2 regions of the Pseudoalteromonas sp. NZS11_1 genome follow, and region 1 is predicted to be linked to the other one. Evidence: riboswitches for the same ligand, from Rfam matches in the RefSeq annotation. Region 1 holds a riboswitch; the other holds the start of a gene.
What was found. Region 1 has a riboswitch for cobalamin ahead of I6F44_RS02280 (TonB-dependent receptor domain-containing protein). Riboswitches for the same ligand answer to the same signal wherever they lie in the genome.

Region 1 (6,728 bases):
AGCACTGACTCTCGCACCAGCCTTGTGCTCTAAAGTACTTAAAGTATCAGACAAACCAAATAAATTTAGCCAATGGATGGACCGCCAGTTTACTAAAATTGAAGTAAGTTACCGTAATTCACTCTCCACCAACATAACCCGTAAATGGGGTTTAATGGTGAGCTTATTATTAGCTGGCTTTGTTAGTTACTCGTTGTTTTTACAAGTTCCTTCTGAGCTAACGCCAAAAGAAGATCGTGGTACGTTCTTTATTATGATGAGCGGCCCTGAGGGCGCAAGTTACGAAAATAACGCCGCTAATATGGCTAAAATTGAAGAGCGCTTAATGCCTTACTCGCAAGCCGGTGAGCTAAGTCGCGTACTTGTTCGAGTGCCTGGCTGGGGTGGCAGCGGCGGTGTTGCGATTGTGGGTATGGCCGATTGGGATAAACGCAAACGCTCAACGTGGGAAGTAATGGATGAAATAAGCGGTAAAATGCAAGAAGTTACCGATGTTCGTGCATTTGCCATTATGCGCCGTGGTATTGGTGGTGGTGGTTCATCTCGCCCAATTGAGTTTGTACTGCAAGGTAATGATTACGCTCAACTAGCCGATTGGCGTGACCGTATAATTAAGCGTGCTGAACAAAACCCAGGTTTAGTAAGAATCGATCATGATTATAAAGAAACCTTCCCGCAGTTTTTAGTCAGCATAGATAAAAACAAAGCTGCCGATTTAGGCGTTTCGGTATCTGATGTAGGCCGTACACTAGAAACAATGCTTGGCCAGCGCCGTGTTACGACCTTTATTGACCGCGGTGAAGAATACGATGTGATTTTAAAAGGGACAAAAGAAGATTTTACCAATCCTACAGATATTTCAAATATATACCTTAAATCACGAAGCGGTGAACTAGTTCCACTTGATAGCCTTATCAGCTTAAAAGAAGAAGCAACAGCATCGCGCTTAAACCGTTACAACCGTATGCGCGCAATTACATTAAGCGCCAACTTAGCTGATGGCTATACACTTGAGCAAGCGCTTAGCTTTTTAAACGAAGTAGCCGCGCAAGAAAACGATATAGATGGCGCAGTAGATTACAAAGGTGAATCGCAGCTTTATTACGAAGGCGCATCCGCGATGACCTACGTATTTATACTTGCACTCACCGTTACCTTCTTGGTACTTGCTGCACAGTTTGAAAGCTTTATGCACCCATTTGTAATTATGCTTACCGTACCGCTTGGTTTAATGGGCGCTATGTTTGGGCTTTGGGCTACAGGGCTTACCTTAAATATTTACAGCCAAATAGGTATTGTCATGCTCATAGGCTTAAGTGCTAAAAACGGTATTTTGATTGTAGAATTTACTAACCAATTACGCGATAAAGGCGTTGAGTTTAGTGAAGCAATACTACAAGCGGCTACCCAGCGCCTTCGCCCAATAATAATGACCTCACTAACAACCGTTATGAGCTCTGTTCCCTTGGTTTTTGCTTCAGGCCCCGGCGCCGAAAGCCGTATGGTAATTGGTGTAGTTGTGTTTACAGGGGTTATTGTATCTACCCTGCTGACTCTTTTTGTTGTACCTGCTGCGTATTATGCTCTATCGAAAAATACACAGTCACCTGAGTTTTTACAACAAAAGCTGAATAAACAAGCTGCTGAAAAGCCTTTCGAAGAGATCTAATCTCTTTATTGCGCCGTAACCTTGTTGTTGCGGCGCATACAATTTATGCTCGCCTTTAAACTCCATATACATTTTAGGAATACTTATGAGCTCAACAACGCAAGTAGCAACATTTGGTGGCGGCTGTTTTTGGTGTATAGATGCAGCATTTAGACGTGTAAATGGCGTATTAGATGTGAGTTCTGGCTATACCGGTGGCGAAACCGACACCCCAACCTATAATTCTGTATGCTCTGGCACAACCGGGCACGCTGAGGTTGTTAAAATTGAATTTGATACCAATGTAGTTAGCTTTGAAACACTTTTAGCAATGTTTTTCACTTTGCATGATGCAACACAATTGAATCGCCAAGGTAACGATATAGGCACACAGTATAGAAGCGTTGTTTACTATCACGATGAAGCTCAACTAAAGCAAACCAATGAAATGATAGCTCAACTGCAAAGCCATGTGAGTGAGCCAATTGTGACAGAAGTCAGCCCTGCCACTACGTATTATCCAGCAGAGCATTATCATCAAGATTACTATAACGAAAACCCACAGCAGGGCTACTGTAGTATTTTAATAGCACCTAAATTACATAAGTTTGAAACCGTATTTAAAGAGTTCTTAGCTGACTAGCTAATTTGAGTAGTTAAATTGATTAGTTAAACTTAGCTACACATTAAAAAGCCCGACATAAGTCGGGCTTTTTAATATTAATAAATACAGTTAAAACTGGTAGCTTGCACCTGCAAAAAAGCGACGCTCTGGCGTGTTGTAGTAATACACTTCACCCGTTGTAAAATCAGTGTTTGAATCAACAGCGTTATATTCTTTATCAAATAAGTTTTCTACACGAAGCGAAACTTCAATATGTTCATTTACTTGATAATTACCCGCTAAGTTCCAAAGCGTGTATGATCCTAAACGCGTCACAGCACCTTGTCGGTCGCTACGGTATTGCATGTCTAAGCTTGCGTCAAAAGCACCAAACTGTTTTGCAAGTTCCCAGTTAAAAGTACGTTTAGCAACATTACGCAACTCTGCGCCCGTTTCTTCGTCTTCAGCGCTTAAGTAAGCAAAATTAAGGTTGCTATCAAAACCAAAAAACTGCTGAGATAAGCTAAATTCAACCCCTTCGTAGCGTGCTTCATTCAAGTTGATAGGAAAAAAGTTAGAATCTAAAGATATCTTATCTTCAATATCATTTCTAAAAATAGCAACGTCAATACTTGCTATATCAAAATCTACATTTAACCCAATCTCTTGATTTAATGATTTCTCAGGCTCTAAATCAGGATTAGATGAAGGTGGAAAACCAGGAAAAGCCGGAAAGTATAAATCGTTAAATGTAGGTGCTTTAAAGCCAGTGCTTTGGCTTATGCGGAACGTGGCGTCTTCAGATAAATGATAACCCGCAGCGGCTGTATATGTTGTTTCATCACCAAACTGTTCATCATCGTCTTGGCGAATTGTTAAATTAGCTAACACTTTTTCAGCATTGTAATAAGCCCCAACAAATACAGCTAATACATCACGCTCTTGCATATCATACTGCGTTGAACTGTGCGATACATCATCGTTGTACCAGTTAACACCACCGCTAATATTAAGCTCTTCAGATAGTATATATTGACCGTTATAATCAAATTGCACACGTTTAGTTATAAAATCATTTACACCAAATGCTGAGGTATCGTGAGAATCATCTGTTGAAATAGCAATATCAATACTGTGCGATTGGTTAGTGTAGTTTTTACTCCAACCTGCAGAAAGCTGATAGTTTTTAAAATCACCTGTTTCTATAGTACTTGTCGCTGGACTAAAGCGACTGTCGTAATCTGCATAGCCTTCACTGTATTGGCCTAAAAACTTAAAGTCGCCGTAATGTGCATCGGTGTAGTTTATTTTAAAACCAAGGTTTTTATTTTCATAGCCATCTTCATCTGGTGCTACGCCTTGCAGTGCATCAAAGTTATCTGTTTTTTCAAAGCCTGCGTTAAATGCTGTTGTTATATCATCTGATTTTACAGAGCCTGCAACTTGATAATTTTGATAAGAGTCAGAACCAAATGTAGCGCTTAGGGATAAGTTATCCGACTCACGCGTAATAATATTAATAACACCAGCGAGTGCATCAGAGCCATAAACAGCCGCGCGAGAGCCCTTAATAATTTCAATGCGTTCAATACTATTTAAAGGGACATTATTTAATGCTTTTTGACCAAGTGTTGCTGAGCCTGTACGTACACCGTCAATCAAAATTAGCGTATCGCCAGAGCCAGTACCACGAAGTGACACACCTGTATTTTGGCCAAAACCACCGTTTGGATTAACCTGAAAACCAACTCGCGTGCTTAATAAGGTTGGTAAATCGCGTACGTTGCTTGCTTCTATTTCTGCACGCTCAATAACATTTACACTTGCTAAAACGTCATTGATTGATTGCTCAAATTTATTAGCTGTAACGGTTATTTTTTCAATTGATTGCTCTGCGCCAGACACAGAAAATGAAAGCGCAGCAGAAATAGCAACGCCTAAAGTTGTTTTGTTTAACATGATGTCCCCTACCTTTGCCCACCGCAAAGATTTAAGTAAGTAAGATTGCATCAAGGCCGGTCTCCGGACTCAGTAAGCACATCAAAATATGCAATACTTTACCGTTGCGGGGGCAGTGTTGGGCTTGTAGTCATCATGAAAACGCACCAACTTCCCGATTATCCTGCTAAAAAAATCATTACATGAAGTGGCTAGCAAGCACCTTGAAAATATGTCGCTATTGTGAGTATTTTGTTTACAAATGTCAATGGACGTCTATACAGCTAAAACCCTTTAAAATGCAGTTAGGGGTTAGTATAGTTTGAAGAAACTCCATATTTATCAAGTAGCTTCTGAAGTTGTATTTGTGCAGTAGGTAAGCTGATTATTTCATCCATTTTATTACTAGTGATCTTATTTGATTTAGAGTTAACTAAAAAGTGCGTTTTATAAACGGCATCTGGTACGTTACTTTTATAGAGTAAATCCATATTAAAAGTATTTTGATTTTTAAAATATTGGTAAGCAATATTATTTAAAACGCCTACTTCCGCGCGCTTTAATAGCAGCATTTTAACCACATTGAATTCATCAATGGTTAAACTTACTTGATGTGCCTCACTTAAAAATTCGGCATCTGTATTAAATCCAGCAAATTGATACGAGTACCCCAATACCCCAACCTTTGTTAATGACGTAATGTCGTCAAAATAAGCTTGCTCATTTGTATTTTCTTTAAGCGTATAAAGCTCATTTTTGGTAATGGTATAAAATTCGGTTTTTTTAATGTTTTCTTGCGCTGATTGTGGGATCCATTGCAGTGCCATTAAAAATAAAACATCAAAATTATTTTTTTCAACTGACAAAGCAAGCCTTTTTACAGGTAGAGACTTAAGTACGAAGTTAAACTCCTGCTGTGCTCCGTTTAAAATCTTAATAAACTCAGGAGCAAAACCCTGCTTTTTTTGCGCATTAATAATAATGGGAAAGTAGCCATCTTCAACCAGTACATCAATATCAACTGTTTTTGATAAGCTTGGTTTGGTAAATGTAAGCAAAACAAATAACAAAAATAATTGATGAAGTTTCATTTTAATACCTTCTAGTGTGAAGTACTTAATTGCATGTGATTAAATATAATAGCTTAAATATCAAAAAGGAGATTAATACATACGGGAGTATCTAGGCAGCAAAGAGGGATAATAGTGAGATATTTAAAATGAGTAAGTAGCTTCAATCTGTCTGTAAGTATAAACAGATTAAAGCATGCTTAATTTAAAACTATTTATTGATTAATCGCGGAAATTTTTAAACTGAAAAGGCTGACCTAGCTCAGCACTGCGCACTACTTGCATAGCCTCTTGAAGATCGTCACGTTTTTTACCCGTTACACGTACTTCTTCGCCTTGAATAGCAGCTTGAACTTTAACTTTAGAGTCTTTAATGGCTTTAACTACTTTTTTAGCCATGTCCTTTTCGATACCTTGCTTTAAGCCAACGTTACGAAATACATTTTTACCTGCACGGGTAATATCTTGAAGCTCTAAGCTTGATACATCCATACCACGCTTAGATATTTTGTTAGCTAAAATATCAAATAATTGCATAACCTGAGAGTCTGCTTCAGCTTTAAGCTTAATTGTTTTGTCATTTAGCTCAATAGATGCATCAACGCCTCTAAAGTCAAAGCGAGTCTCTAGCTCACGATTTGCATTATCAACTGCGTTTTTAGCTTCGTTCATTTCTACTTCAGATACAATATCAAATGAAGGCATTGGTTTGCTCCTAACTATTTAATCTTAATTTTATGTGGCAATTATAACGCTAAAATTATAAATCTTTACATTTTTCTGCATCTTGTTCAGGTGCGATATTAAATTAGTTTGATATACTTGCGCCTCTTTTTTAAGCGATTTTAGGATTTGTCGTGACAAGGCGTGTTTATCAAGCAATTTTTTTAATCAGCATAGTAGCTTTTACCTTTTTATTTGCCAAAGAAATAAAAGGTGGCGTTGTAAATTTATTTCCTCATGTTGATAAAGTGGCCCATTTTGGGATTTTTTTTATACTAGCCATAATAATGGATAAAGCGTTTAAGCTTCCTTTATATGCGCAAATACTTTTATTGGCAGGTTATGGCGCCTCTATAGAAATAATGCAAGACGCACTTCCATATAGGCAAGCATCACTCGGTGATTTTTTTGCTGATTTTGCAGGTGCCGCAAGCTACTTTTTACTTAGAGTAATTTTTACACCTCGAAAAAAGAACCCATATGGCTAATATTTTAATTGTCGGCGATGGTGCTATTGGCTTGTTACTTAGTCATTTTCTAAGTGCGTCGCATAATGTCAGTGTTTTAACTCGCAAAAGCCCAACAAATACCCGCTTTTATAGTCGAGGTAAGGGTGCATCTAAAAAAATTGACGCACAATTTATTGCATTAAATCAGCTAAATAAAGCGGCTGAATTTGATGTTGTTTTATTTACCGTTAAAGCCTTTCAAGTACTTGATGCATTTACGCAAATAAAGCCTCTTC
Region 2 (6,728 bases), on a different contig from region 1:
TTTACTAAAGCAAATAGAAAGCCCTTTTAATACTTCGTCGCCTACATCATGTCCGTGTGTGTCATTAATCACTTTAAAATGATCAATATCAAGCATTGCTAAGGATCCTGAACCTTGCTTACTTTTAATCTTTTTAAGTGACTTATTGGTTTCTTCAAAAAAGTAACGGCGATTAGGTAAATTAGTTAAATAATCAGTGTTAGCTTGCCGTTTTATTGTGGCCATAAGCTCTAACATATCGACGTTTTGGCTTAGACGACAATAAAACTCTTCATTATTAAAAGGTTTACGAAGGTAGTCGTTTGCACCATTTTTTAAAAACAACGTTGATAAATCAGACGAGTCTGCGGCAGAAACACCAATAATCACTTTTTCATCGTTGTCATATAAACGACGAATTTCAGTGCATAGTTCATCACCATTCATGTTTGGCATTTCGTTATCAGTAATAATTACAGATATATCAGGTGAGGCTTCAAGCGCGGCTAGTGCTTCTATACCGTCTTCGGCTTGTAGAATTTGATATTTATGACGTGCAAGCAAGCTGCAAATGTAAGTACGTGTAGATGCAGAATCATCAACAACAAGCACTTTTACATTTTCGTTGCGAGTTAATCTAAGTAATTGTCTTTCGAGGTATTGATACGCTTGTTTGTTTTCTTTAATGATGTAATCAATGATTGGATATTTTTCGACTGTATCGCGGGTTTGTTTATCAATATTACCCGTCATTACAATAGTTGGAATGTCAGCCTTAACAGTACACGGTACTGCTTCACCTGATGGGGCATCAGGTAATATAAAGTCGACTACAGCACAAAAGTAGCTATTTTTACTTATAAGCTCTTTTGTTTGTGCTAATGACTCAGCTATATCAACTTCATAACCTGCTTTAAGCGCGATGTGCTTTTGCACTCGCGCCATTGCAGGTGTATCTTCAACTATTAGTATTTTTCGCGTCACGTAACACCTTGTTTATATTTTGCAAAAATATTTGCTTATACAAGTTGTAACTGTTAAAACGCAAAAAAGCAAATAACTTAAGTACTTACAGGTTATCCGCTTCTGAATAATACTCTTGGCTAATTGGTGCTGGCCCTGACATTTTTGAACGGCCAAATAAAGTATGAAATTTAGTTTTACAGGTCGTTAGCTTTAAGTATTTTACCCAAGCTCGTTCGATTGGGTTGGTAGGTTCTTGTGAGCCAGTGACTACTGCTACAAACTGTTCTTGATGTTCGTTTTGCGGCTCAATTGTTTTGCTATATAAGCCTCTTAAAACAACACCGTGTTGTTCTAATATACTGGCTTCTAATAAGGTGAAGTTTCCGCTGCGGCTAAAGCCACGTGGAAAATTCTGATCATCATAAAATTGACGTTGGCTAACAAATGCTTGGCGTAGTAATGAAATGTTATTGCTCATAGCTTTATCCTCATACCCTATTAATTAGCTGGAGTATGATGCAAGTTTGGCAATTTATTAAACAAATTATTTTTATCGTGAGGATAAAAAATTGGATATCGATTTATTAAAAACATTCGTTGAAGTAGTGCGTACGCGTCACTTTGGTAAAGCGGCCGAAAACCTTTATATTACGCAGTCTGCAGTGAGCTTTAGAATTCGCCAATTAGAGCAAGGGCTTGGTGTTAATTTATTTATACGTCAGCGCAACAATATTCAACTTACAGCACCTGGCGAGCGCTTATTACCGCACGCGCAAATGATTATTACGGGCATGCAACGCGCCAAAGTAGATGTTGCGCTTGCCGATAATATGCATAAGCAAATTAGCTTAGCAGGAACGCCTAATATTTGGGATGCTTTTTTACAGTTTGGTATAACAAATATTGTATCGGCGATGCCGGGCGTATCGTTGGTTGCTGAAGTTAAAGCACAACAAGAAAGCACTCGACTTTTATTAGAGCGTACGCTCGATTTAGCAATATTGTTTGATCCACCAAAAGTAGACGAGTTAGTAGTAGAGCGAATTTGTGAGTTGCCAATCATTCCTGTAAGCGGATATGACACAGCAACGAACGAAAACTTTTTTGATAATCAATATGTGTATGTTGATTGGGGAACTACTTTTTCTCTTTGGCATGCACGCCAGTTTACAGGAAAAACGCCACCTTACTTTAGAACTAGCACAGGACGTATTGCACTTGATTTAATACTGCAATGTGGTGGTAGTGCATTTATACCTCAAGTATTGGTTGAAGGGCATTTAGAAAAAGGTGAGTTGTTTCATGTTAAAGGGGTAGAAAACACCTCAAGAGACGTATTTATTGCGTACCACAGAGACAACGAGCAAAAAGAGCTAATAGAAACCTTAGTTAATTTACTTTCGCAAATGACGCCAAGCTTGTCTTTAAAGCAAAGTAAGTAAGAGAGACCATTTATTAAACTTTCATGTTATTTTGATTTCATATTTAATGCATTTTTATTAATAAAAAAAGACATTAATATTTCCATTGTAATATTACTGTCATTTAGCGATGACAAAATGCAGCAGTTTTAAAAATTAGTCTTTTGTGATTATCCAAGGAAATAACATGAAATTTGTAAAATCGAGCTTATGCTTAGCACTATTAAGTGGTTTATCTTTTAATGCACTTGCCGACGTAGACATTTACGGTAAAGCGAATGTAACAGTGCAATCATCAGATGATGGCGAAGGGTCTTTTACTGAGATAAAAAGTAATGCATCTCGTCTTGGTGTTAAAGGTTCTGAAAAAATAAATGATAGTTTAGAAGCGGTATATAAGTTTGAGTTTCAAGTTGATGTGTCTGATGCTGATTCAAAAGGCGATAACGACGATAACATTTCTGCGCGTAACCAATACGTTGGTTTAAAAGGTGCGTTTGGCCAAGTAGTTATTGGTCGTAACGATACTGCGCTTAAGCAATCTCAAGGCAAGTTGGATTTATTTAACGACCTTGAAGGCGACATTAAAAATGTATTTAAAGGTGAAAACCGCTTAGGAAATACAGTTAGTTATTCATCAAACTCATACGAAGGCTTTAAAGTACTTGCTACTTTTGTAGCTGAAGATGATGTAGACGCTGATAACGGTTACTCAATGGCAGTGACCTACGGTGACGTTGCACTTAAAAAGAGCGCGGTATACGCCTCTATTGCAGCCGATAGCGAAGTAAATGGCTACGATGTAGTGCGTGCATCAATCCAGGGTAAAGTTGAAAACTTTAAATTGGGCGCAATGTACCAAACACAAGAAGCAGTAGATGGCAGCGCAGAAGCGGATGGTTACTTGCTAAATGCTGCTTACAGCATGGGTAACAACACATTTAAAGTGCAATACCAAGATATGGACTTTGACGACAGCGACGATAAGTCAGCAATTTCAGTTGGTCTTGATCACAAATTAAATAAAAACATTAAAGTATTTGGTTTTTACTCAAGCTTTGATATGGACAACAACGTTGACCAAGACTACGTAGGCTTAGGTATTGAATACAAGTTTTAACGGCAGGGCGTGTTTATCTTTGGTGGTTGAATTTGCAGCAGTGTGTTTGGTTTTTAGGCAAGGCAGAGTCTGTGAAATGTGGTTATTCCCCATAAATAGGCGATAACGTAGCATAAATACCAAACATGCGCTGCCCTCAGGGTTCTTTCTAGGGACGATTTACTCTTTGTTGCTCGGTTTTTACTTAGCCCACTAGGTTACAAACCTCGCGCCGCGATTTAATCGCCCCTAGATGGAACAAATTTAAATCCACAAAGGTCAACACGCCCTAGTTAAAACACTCCCTTTTTAACCGCGCTCTTTTGAGTGCGGTTTTTTTGCTTTAAATTATTTACTTAGCCGCCCATAATAGAGCTTCATTTGGAATGAGGTGCGAGTCCTCGACTGTTCCCGCAACTGTAAGCAGCTGAGCTGTAAGTCAGATACAAATGGTATAATACCAATTTTATTAAAAACATGATCTTTCTAGCGAATTAAATAACTTACTAACTTTGTTAAAAATTATTCATATATAACAACTATATGTCATAATTTCCGCCTTGTTATTAAGCTATTTATTTGTTGCTGTAATAGCTCACTAATTTAATGCAATTGGTATGAATTTTTTTAACGAGCGGGTTTACTCATTTTTTTCTTGTAGTGCATTAGTATTTTTATCGCATTTTTAGTGAGTTTAACCTAGCCTAGGACTGACTATTGCACACTCAAACGCCATTAAATACACCATTACTAAACGTTAAAAACGTATCGTGGGGTATTGGCAATAAAACGATTCTAAAAAAAATAAACCTTAAAATAACCACAGGTAAATTTGTTGGCTTAATTGGTCCCAATGGCGCAGGTAAATCGAGCTTATTGCGTTGTCTATATCGTTTTAATAAACCAAGTAATGGCGTTGTAGAATTTAACAACACCGACATTTGGCAGCTAAAAAGCGATGAGTACGCAAAAAAAGTAGCGGTTGTTTTACAAGAAACCCCGTCGCAATTTAACTTAAGCGTATTTGATGTTATTGCACTTGGGCTTACGCCTCATAAATCGCTATTTAGCTCAATAACTAACATTGATAAACAAAAAATCATTCAAGCAATCAATACAGTCGGGTTGGAAGATCATAGTGATCAAAGCTTTGAGTCGCTCTCAGGCGGTGAAAAGCAACGTGCCTTGATAGCCCGCGCCATAGTCCAGCAACCTCAACTGTTAATAATGGACGAGCCAACTAGCCATTTAGATGTTAAATACCAAATACAGGTTATGGAGCTTGCTAAATCGTTGGGTGTAACGGTATTTGCATCGTTTCATGATTTAAACTTAGCCTCTGCAATGTGCGATGAACTAGTGGTTATTAAAAATGGTGAAATTACGCATTCAGGCACGCCAAGTGAGGTATTAACCGAAAACATGCTAGGCGACGTTTTTGGTGTATGCGCTCAAGTAAATAACCACCCACAGTTGTCGCAATCTGGGCAAAGCATCCCTCATATCACTTACTTTTATGGTTATGAATAATATGAGCACTGTTAATACTCACCAATCACTTGCGTTATTTATAAGTGCTTCAGCGGCTTTATTTAGCTTATTTACAGCACTTAGTTTTGGTGCGGCAGAGACCTCACTTCAAGACGTACTTAATAGCTTTTTACTCTCAAATGATGCGTCTTTTAATACGCGTATTATTTTTGAACTAAGAATGCCACGCACATTACTCGCCTTTTTAGCAGGCTCTGGCTTAGCCATTGCGGGGCTTATTTTACAAACGGTAACGCGCAACCCCCTAGCCGACCCTTACTTATTTGGTATATCGTCGGGTGCCTCATTTGGCGTGGTGTTACTTATGTCGCTAGCAGGTATTAGTGCAGGTTTTATGTTATCGGCAGCAGCGTTATTAGGTAGCTTACTCGCTATGAGTTTATTAATTCTTATTGCAGGTAGGCAGCAAAGTGCACAGGTAGAATCAATGCTATTAGCTGGCGTTGCTCTGTCGTTTTTATTTAGTGCGTTTACCAGTTTGTTGCTTTATTGGAGTGACCCTCAGGCGGTAGCCGCTATTTTATTTTGGACACTGGGCAGCTTTGCTCGTGCGCAGTGGGCTACGCTTTGGTTGCCTTTATTGGTAATTACATTGTGTACGTTTGTAATGCTGAGCTTTAGAAGACAACTCAATGCCATGTTACTTGGCGATGAAAGCGCAATTACATTAGGTGTCAGGGTCCAGCGCTTTAGAATACTTATGTTAGTTTTAAGCTCATTAATTACCGCTGTGCTGGTGGCTATGTGTGGTGGTATTGGGTTTGTAGGATTAATGGTACCGCATATTGTGCGCTTTTTTATCTCCCAAGGCACGATCGCGGGATTGCTAGTAACCAGCTTAGTGGGCGGTACATTTATGGTGTGGGTTGATGTACTTTCGCGCTCCTTACTAAAAAACCAAGAATTGCCTGTGGGCGTTATTACCGCTGCTATTGGTAGCGTGTTCTTTTTAAGTTTATTATTTTTTAGAAAGCGAAGGGTGTAATTCCATGAAAACCTTAATGGTTCAAGGCACTACATCAGATGCTGGTAAAAGCACCCTAGTTGCAGCCCTCTGCAGAGTGTTTGCTAAGCGAGGGGTAAAGGTTGCGCCTTTTAAACCACAAAATATGGCACTTAATAGCGCGGTAACAAAAGATGGCGGAGAAATTGGCCGTGCGCAAGCCTTGCAAGCAATAGCCGCTAAAGTCGAGCCCGAAATAGATTTTAATCCTATTTTACTTAAACCTAATAGCGATACGGGCGCGCAAGTTATTATTCATGGAAAAGCCATTAGTAATATGGAAGCGGGCAAATATCACGACTATAAAAAAGTGGCGATGGATGCGGTAATTACCTCACATAACCGCTTAGCTAAACGCTTTGATTTACTCCTTGTTGAAGGAGCGGGGAGTCCTGCTGAAATAAACCTGCGTGAAAACGATATTGCCAATATGGGTTACGCCGAAGAGGTAGATTGCCCTGTTATTATCATTGCTGATATCGACAAAGGCGGCGTGTTTGCACACTTAGTGGGTACATTAGCGCTACTAAGCGAATCAGAACAAGCGCGCGTAAAAGGCTTTGTTATAAACCGCTTTAGAGGCGATATAGGTTTGCTGCAAGGCGGGCTTGATTGGCTTGAAGAATATACAAACAAACCCGTACTTGGCGTATTACCTTATTTGCACGATCTTGCGCTTGATACTGAAGACGCCGTCGCCATTGATAAT

Region 2: another riboswitch for cobalamin. It lies ahead of I6F44_RS13300 (ABC transporter ATP-binding protein); the one in region 1 lies ahead of I6F44_RS02280 (TonB-dependent receptor domain-containing protein).

The regions. Positions count from the first base shown of each region.
Region 1 is NZ_JADYXK010000001.1:507,676-514,403, reverse strand. It holds gene I6F44_RS02290 (efflux RND transporter permease subunit) at 1-1,669, shown strand, start outside; gene msrA (peptide-methionine (S)-S-oxide reductase MsrA) at 1,755-2,291, shown strand; gene I6F44_RS02280 (TonB-dependent receptor domain-containing protein) at 2,382-4,211, opposite strand; cobalamin riboswitch at 4,249-4,432, opposite strand; gene I6F44_RS02275 (ABC transporter substrate-binding protein) at 4,496-5,281, opposite strand; gene I6F44_RS02270 (YajQ family cyclic di-GMP-binding protein) at 5,483-5,965, opposite strand; gene I6F44_RS02265 (VanZ family protein) at 6,118-6,471, shown strand; gene I6F44_RS02260 (ketopantoate reductase family protein) at 6,464-6,728, shown strand, end outside.
Region 2 is NZ_JADYXK010000018.1:42,190-48,917, forward strand. It holds gene I6F44_RS13280 (response regulator) at 1-963, opposite strand, end outside; gene I6F44_RS13285 (DUF413 domain-containing protein) at 1,049-1,423, opposite strand; gene I6F44_RS13290 (LysR family transcriptional regulator) at 1,515-2,387, shown strand; gene I6F44_RS13295 (porin) at 2,554-3,486, shown strand; cobalamin riboswitch at 3,797-3,934, shown strand; gene I6F44_RS13300 (ABC transporter ATP-binding protein) at 4,183-4,995, shown strand; gene I6F44_RS13305 (FecCD family ABC transporter permease) at 4,997-6,001, shown strand; gene I6F44_RS13310 (cobyric acid synthase) at 6,006-6,728, shown strand, end outside.